2 regions of the Streptomyces sp. NPDC007872 genome follow, and region 1 is predicted to be linked to the other one. Evidence: riboswitches for the same ligand, from Rfam matches in the RefSeq annotation. Region 1 holds a riboswitch; the other holds the start of a gene.
What was found. A riboswitch is a leader RNA that binds a small molecule or an ion and turns the genes downstream of it on or off. The one in region 1 is predicted to bind glycine.
Positions count from the first base shown of each region.

Region 2: linked by a shared signal. The riboswitch ahead of gcvT (glycine cleavage system aminomethyltransferase GcvT) and the one ahead of gcvP (aminomethyl-transferring glycine dehydrogenase) in region 1 are both predicted to bind glycine.

Region 1 is NZ_JBIAEA010000009.1:291,055-298,220, reverse strand. Features, by position in the region: gene ACFYNX_RS28750 (bifunctional nuclease family protein) at 1-49, shown strand, start outside; gene ACFYNX_RS28745 (MerR family transcriptional regulator) at 242-859, shown strand; gene ACFYNX_RS28740 (DNA polymerase IV) at 954-2,432, shown strand; gene ACFYNX_RS28735 (PRC-barrel domain-containing protein) at 2,515-2,889, opposite strand; glycine riboswitch at 3,002-3,101, shown strand; gene gcvP (aminomethyl-transferring glycine dehydrogenase) at 3,280-6,165, shown strand; gene ACFYNX_RS28725 (DUF5999 family protein) at 6,256-6,462, opposite strand; gene ACFYNX_RS28720 (hypothetical protein) at 6,795-7,166, opposite strand, start outside.
Region 2 is NZ_JBIAEA010000001.1:996,250-1,003,415, reverse strand. Features, by position in the region: gene ACFYNX_RS04075 (ABC transporter substrate-binding protein) at 1-744, opposite strand, end outside; gene ACFYNX_RS04070 (ABC transporter permease) at 854-1,882, opposite strand; gene ACFYNX_RS04065 (enhanced serine sensitivity protein SseB C-terminal domain-containing protein) at 2,235-3,026, opposite strand; gene ACFYNX_RS04060 (enhanced serine sensitivity protein SseB) at 3,084-3,824, opposite strand; gene ACFYNX_RS04055 (AAA family ATPase) at 3,949-4,611, opposite strand; glycine riboswitch at 4,780-4,902, shown strand; gene gcvT (glycine cleavage system aminomethyltransferase GcvT) at 5,071-6,195, shown strand; gene gcvH (glycine cleavage system protein GcvH) at 6,273-6,653, shown strand; gene glyA (serine hydroxymethyltransferase) at 6,685-7,166, shown strand, end outside.

The DNA of each region.
Region 1 (7,166 bases):
ATTCCTCGACCAGATCTCACCGGAGGATTTCGGGACCAACAGTCAGTGAGACCGGGCGGTACGGCCATGGGCCGTTCGCGGGGTGCTGTCAGAGCATTCGAGTAGCCTTTCCCCGGAGAGAGACACGGGAAACCACTCTCAGGGTGATTATCACTCGGCGTGCCGAGTGTGGCGATCGTTGACGCACCCCGAGTGACTGCCTACCTTCGTGTGGGCAGGTCAAGGACGGAGGGTCGGCGTGATGAGCAGCGCGGACGGTACGGCGGGCAGCTCCCTCGGACGCGTGTCCGGGGAGAACGGTCCGTATCCGCTTCACGGCAGTGTGAGCGACTTCGGTACGGGCGCCGGTACGGGCGCGGCGGACGAGGTGATCGGTTACCGCGGCCCCACGGCGTGCGCGGCCGCCGGCATCACCTATCGCCAACTGGACTACTGGGCGCGCACCGGTCTCGTGGAACCGAGCGTGCGGCCCGCGTACGGGTCGGGCACGCAGCGGCTCTACAGCTTCCGGGACGTCGTCGTCCTGAAGATCGTCAAGCGCTTCCTCGACACCGGGGTGGCCCTGCAGAACATCCGGGCCGCGGTGCAGCACCTGAGGGCCCGGGGCTTCAGCGACCTGGAGCGGATGACGCTCATGAGCGACGGGGCCACGGTCTACGAGTGCTCCTCGCCCGACGAGGTCGTCGACCTGCTCCAGGGCGGGCAGGGCGTCTTCGGCATCGCCGTCGGCGTGGTCTGGCGGGACGTGGAGGCGGCGCTCTCGCAACTGCACGGGGAGCGGGTGGACACCGGCGAGACGCTCGTGGGGCACAACCCCGGCGACGAGCTGGCCCGCAGGCGGCGGGACCGGGCGGTCTGAGCCGGGTCCGCGGGCGGTTTTCGGGACGGCTCCGTCGCGGGGCGCGTCCCGGGGCGTCCGGCCGTTGTCAGTGGCATGGGGGAGCATCGGAGGCGTGAGAGCCGCGCCGACGATCCTGCATCTCGACATGGACGCCTTCTTCGCCGCCGCCGAGCAGGCGTCGAAGCCCAGCCTGCGCGGAAAGCCCGTGGTCGTGGGTGGGATCGGGCCGCGGGGCGTGGTCGCCACCGCCTCGTACGAGGCGCGTCGCTTCGGGGTCCACTCGGCGATGCCGATGGGCCAGGCGCGTCGGCTCGCGCCGAACGCGGCCTATCTCGTGCCGCGCTTCGCCTTCTACCGGTCGATCAGCGAGCAGGTCATGCGGCTGCTCGGGGGCCTGTCCCCGCTCGTGGAGCCCCTCAGCCTCGACGAGGCCTTCGTGGACCTGGAGGCGGGGGGCGTCGCCGACGACACGGCGAGCGCGCGGGCCGCGGGGGAGCGGCTGCGGGCCGACATCCTCGCCACGACGGGACTCACCGGGTCGGTGGGGCTCGCGGGCTCCAAGATGCTCGCGAAGATCGCCTCCGAGCAGGCGAAGCCGGACGGACTCGCCCTCATACCGCCGGGCACCGAGCGGGAGCTCCTCGGACCGAAGTCCGTGCGGATCCTGCCCGGGGTCGGGCCGGCGACCGGGGAGCACCTGCGGCGGGCCGGGATGACGACCGTGTCCGACCTCGCGGAAGCGGGCGAGGACGAGCTCGTACGGCTCCTGGGGCGGGCGCACGGGGCCTCGCTGCACCGGATGGCCCTGGGGCACGACGACCGGCCCGTGGTGGCCGAGCGGGACGCCAAGTCGGTCTCCGTCGAGGACACCTTCGCCGTGGACCTGCACGACCGGGTGCGGATCCGGGGAGAGGTCGAGCGGCTCGCGGAGCGGTGCGTGGAGCGGCTGCGGGCGTCGGGGCACTCGGGGCGGACGATCGTCCTGAAGGTGCGGAGGTTCGACTTCTCGACGCTCACCCGGTCCGAGACGCTGCGGGGGCCGACGGACGCGCTGGGAGTCGTGCGGGAGGCCGCGGGGCGGCTGCTCGAGTCGGTGGACACCACGGGGGGCGTGCGGCTGCTCGGGGTGGGCGTGAGCGGGCTCGCGGACTACACGCAGGAGGACCTGTTCGCCCAGGCGGAGCTCACGGGTGAGGGGGGCGGGGGAGAGGCCGGTGCCGCTGCGGTGGCGCCCGAGGTGGTGGTGGCCGAGCCGGTCGGGGCCGGGTCCGTCGCGCCCGTCGAGCGGTACTGGGCGCCCGGGCACGACGTGCGGCACGCGGTGCACGGGGCCGGGTGGGTGCAGGGGAGCGGGCTCGGACGGGTCACGGTGCGGTTCGAGGAACCGGGGTCGGCGCCGGGGCGGGTGCGGACGTTCGCCGTGGACGATCCGGAGCTGGAGGCGGGGGAGGCGTTGCCGCTGGTGCGGGGTTCCGGGGCGGGGGCGGGGTCGGCGCCTGTGCCCGTGCCGTCGGCGGCTGCGGGGCGTGGGGGTGCGCCCGGCCTGGCGGCCGGGCCGGGTTCCCACTCGCACCCCCCGCACCACCCGTGACGGTGGGTGGGCAGGGGCGCGGGTCTTCCCGTGGGGCGTGCCGCGTCGTCGGCGGCTGCGGGGTGTTTTCGGGCGGTTCCGGTCAGGCGCTTTCCTGGCCCGCCAGGCGGCCGAAGTCCTTGTCCGGGGTGTCCGCGGGGGGCGGGGGGAGGGCGAGGCTGTAGTGGCGGTAGAGCTGGAGTTCCTGCTCCGGGGAGAGGTGGCGGCCCACGCCGAAGTCCGGGGCGTCCTTGATGAGGGCGCGTTCGAACGGGACGTGGAGGCCGTCGTCGAGCAGGTCGCTCGGTTCCAGGGGGACGAACGCGTCCCTGCTGAACAGGCCCGTGCGGACCGCGGCCCACTCCGGGACGCCGGTCGCGTCGTCGAGGTACACCTCGTCGACGGTTCCGATCTTGTGTCCGTTCCGGTCGTACGCCTTGCGGCCGATCAGGCTGCGCGGATCGATGTCGGTCTGCACGGTCCCTCCAACTGGTCGCAACTCCTCTACCCCCTACCAAAGGGCACATCCGGGATGTCGGCCACTTGAGCGAAGGGAGTCTCAACCGCGCTGGTAGGCTGGGTGTGGCTGTCGACCCCGTGCGGGAGAGTCCCCCGGAGAAACCTTCCGGTGGGCGCCGAAGGAGCAAATCCTCCCCGGAATCTCTCAGGCCCCCGTACCGCACGGACGAGGTCACTCTGGAAAGCAGAGCGGATGTCCGACGGCATGCGCTCTCACCGACGGTGAAAGCCGGCGTGCCGCGAGGCGTGCCGGTGAAGCTCTCAGGTTGAGATGACAGAGGGGGAGGCCGTCCGGGCACCCGCGCCGTGGTGCCCCTCGCAGGTCGTGACGACCAGGAGGCCTCCGTACATGACCGCCAACCGCATTCCGCTCTCCGAGCTCGAGCAGGGCATCCCGTTCGAGCAGCGGCACATCGGGCCCGACGCCGAGGCCCGGGCCAAGATGCTCGCCCAGGTCGGTTACGGCTCGCTCGACGAGCTCACGGCCGCCGCGGTGCCGGACGTGATCAAGAACGCCGAGGCGCTGGGCCTGCCGGCCGCGCGCACCGAGGCCGAGGTGCTCGCCGAGCTGCGCGAGCTCGCCGACCGCAACCAGGTCCTCGCCCCGATGATCGGCCTCGGCTACTACGGCACCTTCACCCCGCCGGTGATCCTCCGGAACGTGATGGAGAACCCCGCCTGGTACACGGCCTACACGCCGTACCAGCCGGAGATCTCCCAGGGCCGCCTGGAGGCCCTGCTGAACTTCCAGACGATGGTCGCCGACCTGACCGGCCTGCCCACCTCCGGCGCCTCCCTGCTCGACGAGGGCACCGCCGCCGCCGAGGCCATGGCGCTGTCCCGCCGCGTCGGCAAGGTCAAGAAGGGCGTCTTCCTCGTCGACGCCGACGCCCTGCCGCAGACGATCGCCGTCATCGAGACCCGCGCCGAGCCGACCGGCGTCGAGGTCGTCGTCGCCGACCTGAGCGAGGGCATCCCGGCCGAGGTCGCCGAGCGCGGCGTCTTCGGCGTGCTGATCCAGTACCCCGGCGCCTCCGGTGCCGTCCGCGACATCAAGCCGCTGATCGACGCGGCCCACGAGCTCGGCGCGATCGTCACCGTCGCCGCCGACCTGCTCGCCCTCACCCTGCTCACCTCGCCCGGCGAGCTGGGCGCCGACATCGCCGTCGGCACCACGCAGCGCTTCGGCGTCCCCATGGGCTTCGGCGGCCCGCACGCCGGCTACATGGCCGTCCAGGACAAGCACGCCCGCTCCCTGCCCGGCCGGCTCGTGGGCGTGTCCGTCGACGCCGACGGCAACCGCGCGTACCGCCTGGCCCTCCAGACCCGCGAGCAGCACATCCGCCGCGAGAAGGCCACCAGCAACATCTGTACCGCCCAGGTGCTGCTCGCCGTCATGGCCGGCATGTACGCCGTCTACCACGGCCCCGACGGCCTCAAGGGCATCGCGCTGCGCACCCACCGGTACGCCGCGATCCTGGCCGCCGGTCTGCGCGCCGGGGGCGTCGAGCTGACCGGGGACGTCTTCTTCGACACCCTCACCGCCCGCGTGCCCGGCAAGGCCGACACGGTCGCCGCCGCCGCCCGCGAGGCCGGTGTGAACCTGTACCGCGCCGACGCCGACCACGTGTCGGTCTCCTGCGACGAGACCACCACGCGCGAGCAGCTCGCCGCCGTCTGGGGCGCCTTCGGCGTCACCGCCGACGTCGAGGCCCTGGACGCCGCCACCGAGGACGCGCTGCCCGCCGGTCTGCTGCGCTCCGACGCGTACCTGACCCACCCGGTCTTCCACGCGCACCGCTCCGAGACCTCGATGCTGCGCTACCTGCGCCGCCTCGCGGACCGCGACTACGCGCTCGACCGCGGCATGATCCCGCTCGGCTCCTGCACGATGAAGCTGAACGCGACCACCGAGATGGAGCCGGTGACCTGGCCCGAGTTCGGCCAGATGCACCCCTTCGCCCCGGTCGGGCAGGCCGAGGGCTACCTCACGCTCATCACCGAGCTGGAGGAGCGCCTCGCCGAGGTCACCGGCTACGACAAGGTGTCGATCCAGCCCAACGCCGGTTCGCAGGGCGAGCTGGCCGGTCTCCTCGCCGTCCGCGCGTACCACCGGGCCAACGGCGACGAGCAGCGCACGGTCTGCCTCATCCCGTCCTCCGCGCACGGCACCAACGCCGCCTCCGCGGTGATGGCCGGCATGAAGGTCGTCGTGGTCAGGACCGCCGACGACGGCGAGGTCGACGTCGAGGACCTGCGGGCCAAGATCGCCCAGTACCGCGACGAGCTGTCCGTCCTGATGATCACCTACCCGTCCACGCACGGCGTGTTCGAGGAGCACGTCGCGGACATCTGCGCCGAGGTCCACGAGGCCGGCGGCCAGGTGTACGTCGACGGCGCCAACCTCAACGCCCTGGTCGGCCTGGCCAAGCCGGGTCACTTCGGCGGCGACGTCTCGCACCTGAACCTGCACAAGACCTTCTGCATCCCGCACGGCGGCGGCGGCCCCGGCGTCGGCCCGGTCGGCGTCCGCGCCCACCTCGCCCCGTACCTGCCGAACCACCCGCTCCAGCCCACCGCGGGCCCGGAGACCGGCGTCGGTCCGATCTCGGCCGCCCCGTGGGGCTCCGCCGGCATCCTGCCGATCTCCTGGTCGTACGTGCGCCTGATGGGCGGCGAGGGCCTCAAGCGCGCCACCCAGGTCGCGGTGCTCGCGGCGAACTACATCGCCAAGCGCCTGGAGCCGCACTTCCCGGTGCTCTACACCGGTCCGGCCGGTCTGGTCGCCCACGAGTGCATCGTGGACCTGCGTCCGCTGTCCAAGGAGACCGGCGTCACCGTCGACGACATCGCCAAGCGCCTGATCGACTACGGCTTCCACGCGCCGACGATGTCCTTCCCGGTGGCCGGCACGCTGATGATCGAGCCGACCGAGTCCGAGGACCTGACCGAGCTCGACCGCTTCTGCGACACGATGATCGCGATCCGGGCCGAGATCGAGAAGGTCGCCGCGGGCGAGTGGCCGGCGGAGGACAACCCGCTGCGCAACGCCCCGCACACCGCGGCCGCGCTCGGCGGCGCGTGGGACCACGTGTACACGCGGGACGAGGCGGTCTTCCCGGCCGGCGTCTCGGCCGCCGACAAGTACTGGCCGCCGGTGCGCCGCATCGACGGCGCCTTCGGCGACCGGAACCTGGTCTGCTCCTGCCCGCCGCTGGACGAGTACGACAACTGAGACCGCGGGCCCTCACGGCCGGGTTTCATGACCGAGGGCCGGTCCGGAGAGTTCTTCTCCGGACCGGCCCTCGGGCTTCGTGCCGCCCCGTCAGGCGGCGGTCGTCACCCGGCCCGCCGTGAGCGGCCGGTGCGGGGCGATGATCTGCCCGTCCGGCAGGAGCTCACCGGTGTCCTCGAAGAGCAGGACGCCGTTGCACAGCAGGCTCCAGCCCTGCTCCGGGTGGTGTGCCGTCAGTCGGGCCGCCTCGCGGTCGGCGGAGTCGGCGGTGGGACAGGCGGGCTGGTGCTGGCACATGGGTGGATTCTTTCGCTGCGTCGTGGTGGATGTCCTGCGGCTCTGCGCGCTCACGGCCGCCCCCGTCGGTCGGTTCGGTTCCGGTCCAAGTCTTGCCCCCGGGACGGACTTCCGCAGGGATTTCGCGGCAGCTCGTCCTCTCCGGGAAGGACGCGTCACCCGCAGGGGCGGTTCGGCCCGACCACCCCGTCCCTTCGGATGGTTCGGGGTGGTCCGAGCGGGCTAGTCCGTAAGGGCGGGGCGTTCGGGCGGCGCGTTCGGGCGGGCTTTTCGGACAGCGGTGCGCCCCGTGGCCCGGTCGGGTCACGGGGCGCGGGTGCGCGTGGGATGGATCAGGCGGGCGCCGCCGAGCCCAGGAGGGGCGGCGGCGCGAGGCGCGTGCTGAGGACGGGCAGCAGGTCGGCGATCGGGAACGGGCGGTGGGACGCGATTCCCGGCGGCGCGGGGGCCAGGGGCACCAGCAGGTCGGCGGTGCCCGGGGCGACGGTGGTGCCGTCCGTCTCCGGATCGGCGTGCAGCCAGAGGGTCAGCATGTAGAGCTCCGGCACGGAGAGCAGCCGGGGCTGGTACACGTCCGGCAGGCCCTCGGCCTGGTGCAGGGCCCGCTCCGTGGCGGAGACGTACGGCCCCTCGAAGAAGTGCGAGAAGGACCAGCCGTCCGGAGTGAGCATGCTGTCCGCGCCGGCGATCGTCCGGTCCCCGTT
Region 2 (7,166 bases), on a different contig from region 1:
CTTGTACGGGCCGGAGGAGAAGGGCTTCAGGCCGTACTTGGACTTGGTGTCCTTGTCCTGGCGGACCGGGGAGGCCGCGGGCATCGCCAGCATCTGCAGGAAGTCGCCGTTGGCGACCGGCAGCTTGAAGACGATGGTCTTGTCGTCCGGGGTCTCGATCGCCTTCAGGCCGAGCTTGTCCGCGGAGGTGTCCTTGTACGGGCCCTTGTACTCGCCCTTGGGGTCGAGGACCTGCTGGAGGTAGATCGGGCCGCCGGAGATGACGTCCTGGGCCCAGATGCGCTCGATGCCGTACTTGATGTCCTTGGAGGTGATCGGCTTGCCGTCCTCCCAGGTGATCCCGTCCTTCAGGGTGAAGGTGTAGGTGAGGCCGTCGGCCGAGACCTTGCCGGTGTCGGTGGCGAGGTCGGAGACCAGCTCGGTGGAGGCGGCGCCCGGCTCGGCCTTGAAGGTGACGAGCTGGCGCGTGTAGTAGCGGGCGAAGTCCCACACGAAACCGTAGTAGCCGCGCTGCGGGTCCCACGAGTCGGCCTCCTGCGAGCCGATGAACTTCAGCTCGCCGCCCTTCTTGTCGGAGGCGTTGAGGACCTTGTTGACGCCGCCGTTGAAGGCGAGGCCGTCCTTGCCCTTGTCGCCGCTGCCGCCGCCGTTGCCGCCGCCGCAGGCCGTGGTGACGACCATCGTGGCCGCCGCGAGCAGCGCGCCCGCGGCGATTCTGCGCCTCTGAGTGCTCATCAGGGTCATGGGTCTCGCAACCTCCGGGATAGTGGCGGCCGTCACGGCGGTCCGCCGGTGGGGATGGGCCTCCTGTCGCCAGCGGCAGGGGCGGGTCTTGCGGGTCGTCGGCGAACGGTCAGCGGGAGCCCTTCGGGTCCAGCGCGTCGCGCACGCCGTCGCCGAAGAGGTTGAACGCCAGGACGGTGATGAAGATCGCGAGGCCGGGGATCACCATGAACAGGGGGTCCGACTCGTAGGTGTTGACGGCCTTGGACAGCATCTGTCCCCAGGAGGCGGTGGGCGGCTTCACGCCGGCGCCGAGGAAGCTGAGGGCCGCTTCGGTGAGGATGTTGGTGGGGATCATGAGGGTCGCGTAGACCGTGATCGGGGCCACCAGGTTGGGCAGCAGCTCCTTGCGGAGGATGTAGAGCCGGCCGGCGCCCAGGCTGCGGGCGGCCTCCACGTACTCGCGCTCGCGCAGCGAGAGGGTCTGGCCGCGGACGATGCGGCCGACGTACGGCCAGCCGAAGAAGCCGATCACCATCACGAGGGCGCCGATGCGCACGCCCGAGCCCTCGATCCCGAACAGCTCGTTGGGCAGCACCGAGACGAGCGCGATCGTGAAGAGGAGCTGAGGGAAGGCGAGCATGACGTCCATGACCCGGCTGAGGGCCGCGTCGATCCAGCCGCCGAAGTAGCCCGCCACGATGCCGAGGACGGTGCCGAGGAGGACCGCGAAGACCGCCGCCAGGAAGGCGACGAGCAGCGAGATCCGCGCGCCGTAGACGATGCGGCTGAAGACGTCGCGGCCGTTGACCGGCTCGACGCCGAGGAGGAAGTCGGAGCTGATGCCGCCCCAGGAGCCGATCGGGGTGCCGAAGAGCGGGTCGATCTGGTCCTCGTGGAACTCGTCCGGCGGGTGGCCGAGGAGACCGACGATGAGCGGCGCGAAGATCGCGACCAGGATGAGGAAGACGACGACGCAGGCGCCGGCGAGGGCGAGCTTGTCGCGCTTGAGGCGGGTCCAGGCGATCTTCCAGGGCGAGCGGCCCTGGATCCCCTTCTCGGGGGTGCCGGGGGTGCCGGAGGAGCCGGGATCGGCGGGCACGCCGTCGACGGTGGCGGTCGACGCGCCCGCACTGGTCTCGTGCAGTGGTGCCGTCATCGTGGTGAGGACCCCTCTCGGCCGCCGGTAGCCGGCCCTTGCCCGCCGCGGGTAGCGGCTCGGTGGAACAACCTGCCGGGTACCTGCTCGAAAGGAGCGGAACACCCGGTGTTCCGGGGAGTCTTCAATGCGCTCGTGATCACCCGCCAGCCCTGACGGGGAATGTTTGCTCAAACGTGATGCGGTGCTGCGACTTCCGTTATCCGGACGTCGCGCGGGCGTGAGCGGACCATCTCGGCCCCTCTTCCCCCCAATCGGACATGTCACTCAACTGGGCGTTTGAGCTCTTCAATTGGGGCGAACGAAGGCTTCCGGCAGGACCCGTGGGGCGGACGGGGAGGAAGAGGCCGTCTCAGTATCCGGACGGTGCCGCCGGCGGGTATCCGTACCCCGGGGCGGGGGCCGGGCCGCGCCCCGCGTGCGCCTCGCGGTCGTAGAAGGGGCGCGCGTTCGCCCGCAGCCAGAGCGCCACCGGGTCGTACGGGTCGGAGAGGGCGACCGTCGAGACGGGCAGCCCGTCGGGGACGGAGCCGATGGACTGGCGCATCATCGACCGGACCGTGTCGACGGCCGCCGGGGAGGTGTCGTACAGGTCGAGCCCGATGACGAGGTACGGGGAGCCGAGCGCGGGCTGCACCCAGCCGCGGCGCAGCGCCCGGACGGCCGGGGTGCGGTGCGCGTTCTGCGTGATCAGGGCGTAGAACTGCGGGATCTCCAGGGCGGGCTCGGTGACGCGCAGCGGCCCGGCGGGCATCCGGTCGAGGCCGGTGGCGATCCGGCGCAGGTCGGCCCAGGGGATGCCGACGCCGCCGCCGGGGGCGTGCGGGTTCAGCCAGACGCCCCAGCGGTCGGGGTAGAGGGCGCGGGCGATCTCGCGGCCGGTGACGCGCTCGTGGCCGCGGTTCCAGCCGGAGGCGGCGAGCTCCTGGTCGGAGGTGACGCAGGGCGCGTAGCCGAAGCCGTCGACCTCCATGTTCCCGTACTGGGCGTCGGGCGAGCCGGGCGTGCCCTGCCAGAGCAGCATCCGCAGCTCGCCGTCGGCGAGGGCGTGCAGCAGCCGCTCGTACGCGTCGTAGCGTCCGGGTGCCACCTGGCGCAGCATGTGCTCGACCTGACCGGCCGCAGCGGTGCCTGACGCACTCACCCTGGGTCCCGCCCCTCTTCCGTCCACCGAATCAGTTCAGCTTAAACAGGGAGCCGCTCACACGGCGGCGCGCTGGTAGAAGGGGCGGACCCGCTCCGTCATCCAGTCCCCGACCGGGTCCTGCGCCATGTCGAGCAGGATGAGGTTGACCGGCCAGGCGACCTCGACGCGGCCGAGGGCCCGGCCGAGGGCGTCCAGGGGGGCGGTCCGGTCGGCGCCCTCCCAGTGGGAGAGCTGGACGCCGATGAAGAGGGCCGGCTCGGTGCCCTCGACGCTGGCGAGGGCGCGGCGGGCGGTGGCGACGACGCCGGTGGCCTCGAACTCGGCGGAGGCGGCGGCGAGGAAGTCGACGGGGTCGTCCTGCCAGTCGGGCTCGAAGAGCCGGACGCGGCCGCCGGACGCGGGGCCGTCGAGCGGGGTCCGGCCGGCGCGGCAGAGCTCGGCGACGGCGGGCGGGGGCAGCGGGACGCCGACGGTGCCGCCGGGGTTCACGGCGATGCCGAGCTGCGGGGGCAGGCCGCGGGCGAAGTCGCGGGCGGGCGCGACGGCGAAGGACATGTGGTCGCCCGCGCAGGCGCGGAGCTGCTGCTCGGAGCTGAAGACGGGGACGTAGGCCGCGCCCTCGATCTCCATGGTGGCGAGGTCCAGGTCGGGGCTGTCGGGGCCGCCGCCGTTGGGCAGGGGGACCCAGACCGGGCTGCGGCCCAGGACCTCCAGGAGGCGGCCGCCCGCCTCGGGGTTGCCGAGCGAGGCGGCAAGCACCTCTTCGAGCTCGTTGCCCGGCCACGTCACGTCCACGGTCCCGTTCCCCTTCTCGCGCGGCCTGCCGTACCCGGCCGCCCGGCAGCACCCTAACGCCGCCCGGGCGGCGCCGTGGCCGGAAGGGAGGGGTACGGGCGCCCGGGACGCGCGGGGGAAGGGGTCAGACCGCCTCCCCGAAGCCGATCGTCCGGAGGGCGTCCGCGGCGTCCCGGTCGAGCAGGGTCACCGAGGCGCAGCCGTGCGGGAGCCGGCCGTCCCCGGCGGCCCGCAGCAGCCGGCCGACCGCGCGGCGGTGCCGGGCGAAGGCGTACGCGGAGACGCCGCGGCCCCGGGCGTCCTGTCCGGCCCTGGCGGTGTCCGGGGTGACGTCGAGGAGGACCAGGTGCAGCTCGCTCCCCCGCCGGCGGGCCTCGCGGGCGAGCCAGCCGCGCACCCAGGACTGGGTGCCGCAGTCGTGCACGACCACGCTCGCGCCGGAGCGCAGGGCGCGGCGCAGCCCGGCGTAGTGCGCGATCCGGACCAGGGGGCGGTAGAGGGCGTACGGCAGGAGGCGGGGCATCCGGGCCTCCCAGCGCTCCCGGGCGTCCTGGGAGTCGATGCCCCGGTCCCCGGCCGCCCGCTTCATGAGGGTGGACTTGCCGCTGCCGGGCAGCCCGGAGACGACCACGAGGTCCCCGGCCGCGAAGGCCAGGGCGCGGGGGCCCCGGCCGCCGCGCTCGCGCAGGTCCCGCAGGATCCGGCCCCGTCCCCGGGACCGGGCGCGGGCCCGTGGGGACGGTATGCCGGTACTCGTCGCGTACGCGCCGGTGTGCTGGATCGTCATCGCCTTCTCCCCCTGCCGGGCCTCGGGAGACCCTTCCCAAGAAGTGTAAAGAAACGGTAATGGGGCACAAGCGATTTGCCGCGCCGACACCGCGTGCAATGATGTGCCCGCCAGGACCTGTCCGGCCCTGGGCGCGCACAGTCGCCGTACAACCGCATACCGGCCGTTCGAATCCGCGCGGGAGAGTTCCGGACCACGCACGTGACCACGCAGTCGTCACGGGGTGTGTCCGGGCGCCGAAGGAGCAAGACCCTCCCTTGAATCTCTCAGGCCCCGTACCGCGTGGATGAGGCAGATCTGAAAAGCGGGACACCGTCGTGTCCCCACCCAAGGTGCAAGCCGGGCTCTCGGTGACGAGGTGCCCCCGGTGAACCTCTCAGGTTCCATGACAGATGGGGAGGACGTCCTCGCCCGTCATGTCTTCGTCACCGAACGCCCTTGGGACCCGGGAGCCACCCCATGACCTCTGCCCCCCGCCTGACCGCCCTCGATGCGCTGCATCGTTCGCTGGGCGCGACCATGACCGACTTCGCGGGCTGGGACATGCCCCTGCGGTACGGCAGCGAGCGCGACGAGCACAACGCCGTCCGCACCCGGGCCGGTCTCTTCGACCTCTCCCACATGGGCGAGATCACCGTCACCGGGCCGCAGGCCGTCGAGCTCCTCGACTTCGCCCTGGTCGGCAACATCTCCACGGTGGGCACCGGCCGCGCGCGGTACACCATGATCTGTCGCGAGGACGGCGGCATCCTGGACGACCTGATCGTCTACCGCCTGGGTGAGACCGAGTACATGGTGGTCGCCAACGCCTCCAATGCCCGGACCGTCCTGGACGCCCTCACCGAGCGCGCGGCCGGCTTCGACGCCGAGGTCCGCGACGACCACGACGCGTACGCCCTGATCGCGGTCCAGGGCCCGGAGTCCCCCGGCATCCTGAAGTCGGTCACCGACGCCGACCTGGACGGCCTGAAGTACTACGCCGGCCTGCCGGGCACGGTCGCGGGCGTGCCCGCCCTGATCGCCCGCACCGGCTACACCGGCGAGGACGGCTTCGAGCTCTTCCTGAAGCCGGAGCACGCCGAGGGCGTGTGGAAGGCGCTGACCGAGGCGGGCGAGGGCGTCGGCCTGATCCCCTGCGGCCTGTCCTGCCGCGACACGCTCCGCCTGGAGGCGGGCATGCCGCTGTACGGCCACGAGCTGACCACCTCCCTCACCCCCTTCGACGCCGGCCTCGGCCGGGTCGTGAAGTTCGAGAAGACGACCAACGAGGGCCGCTTCGTCGGCCGCGAGGCCCTGGAGAAGGCCGCCGAGCGCGCCGAGACCGCCCCGCCGCGCCGACTGGTCGGCCTGGTCGCCGAGGGCCGCCGGGTCCCGCGCGCCGGGTTCTCCGTCGTCAAGGACGGCCAGGTCGTCGGCGAGGTCACCTCCGGCGCCCCGTCCCCGACCCTCGGGAAGCCGATCGCCATGGCGTACGTGGACGCGGCGCACGCGGAGCCCGGCACCCCGGGCGTGGGCGTGGACGTCCGGGGCACCCACGAGCCGTACGAGGTCGTGGCGCTGCCCTTCTACAAGCGCCGGAAGTGACGCGTCCGTCCCACCCGGCGTCTCACCCCGCAAGACCGACGTTCATCAGCACTCCCCCGATCCAGGAGAATCAGGTCATGAGCAACCCCCAGCAGCTTCGGTACACCAAGGAGCACGAGTGGCTGTCGGACGCCGTGGACGGCGTCGCGACCGTCGGCATCACGGAGTTCGCGGCCAACGCGCTCGGTGACGTCGTCTACGCCCAGCTCCCCGAGGTCGGCGACACGGTCACCGCGGGCGAGACCTGCGGCGAGCTGGAGTCGACGAAGTCCGTGAGCGACCTGTACTCGCCCGTCTCGGGTGAGATCGTCGCCGCCAACCAGGACGTGGTGGACGACCCGTCCCTGGTGAACACGGCTCCGTTCGAGGGTGGCTGGCTGTTCAAGGTGCGCGTCGCGGGTGAGCCGGACGACCTGCTCACCGCCGACGAGTACGCCGCGTTCTCCGCCGGGAACTGAGACCGGGCCCGAGACCCCTAGGGATCGATTCATGTCGCTTCTGAACACTCCCCTCCACGAGCTGGACCCCGACGTCGCCGCCGCCGTCGACGCCGAGCTCCGCCGTCAGCAGTCCACCCTCGAGATGATCGCCTCGGAGAACTTCGCTCCGGTTGCGGTCATGGAGGCCCAGGGCTCCGTCCTCACCAACAAGTACGCCGAGGGCTACCCGGGCCGCCGCTACTACGGCGGCTGCGAGCACGTCGACGTGGCCGAGCAGATCGCGATCGACCGGATCAAGGACCTGTTCGGCGCCGAGTACGCCAACGTCCAGCCGCACTCCGGTGCCTCCGCGAACCAGGCCGCCCTCTTCGCGATCGCCCAGCCGGGCGACACGATCCTGGGCCTGGACCTGGCGCACGGCGGCCACCTCACCCACGGCATGCGCCTGAACTTCTCCGGCAAGCAGTTCGACGTGGTCGCGTACCACGTGGACGGGGCCGGTCTGGTCGACATGGCCGAGGTCGAGAGCCT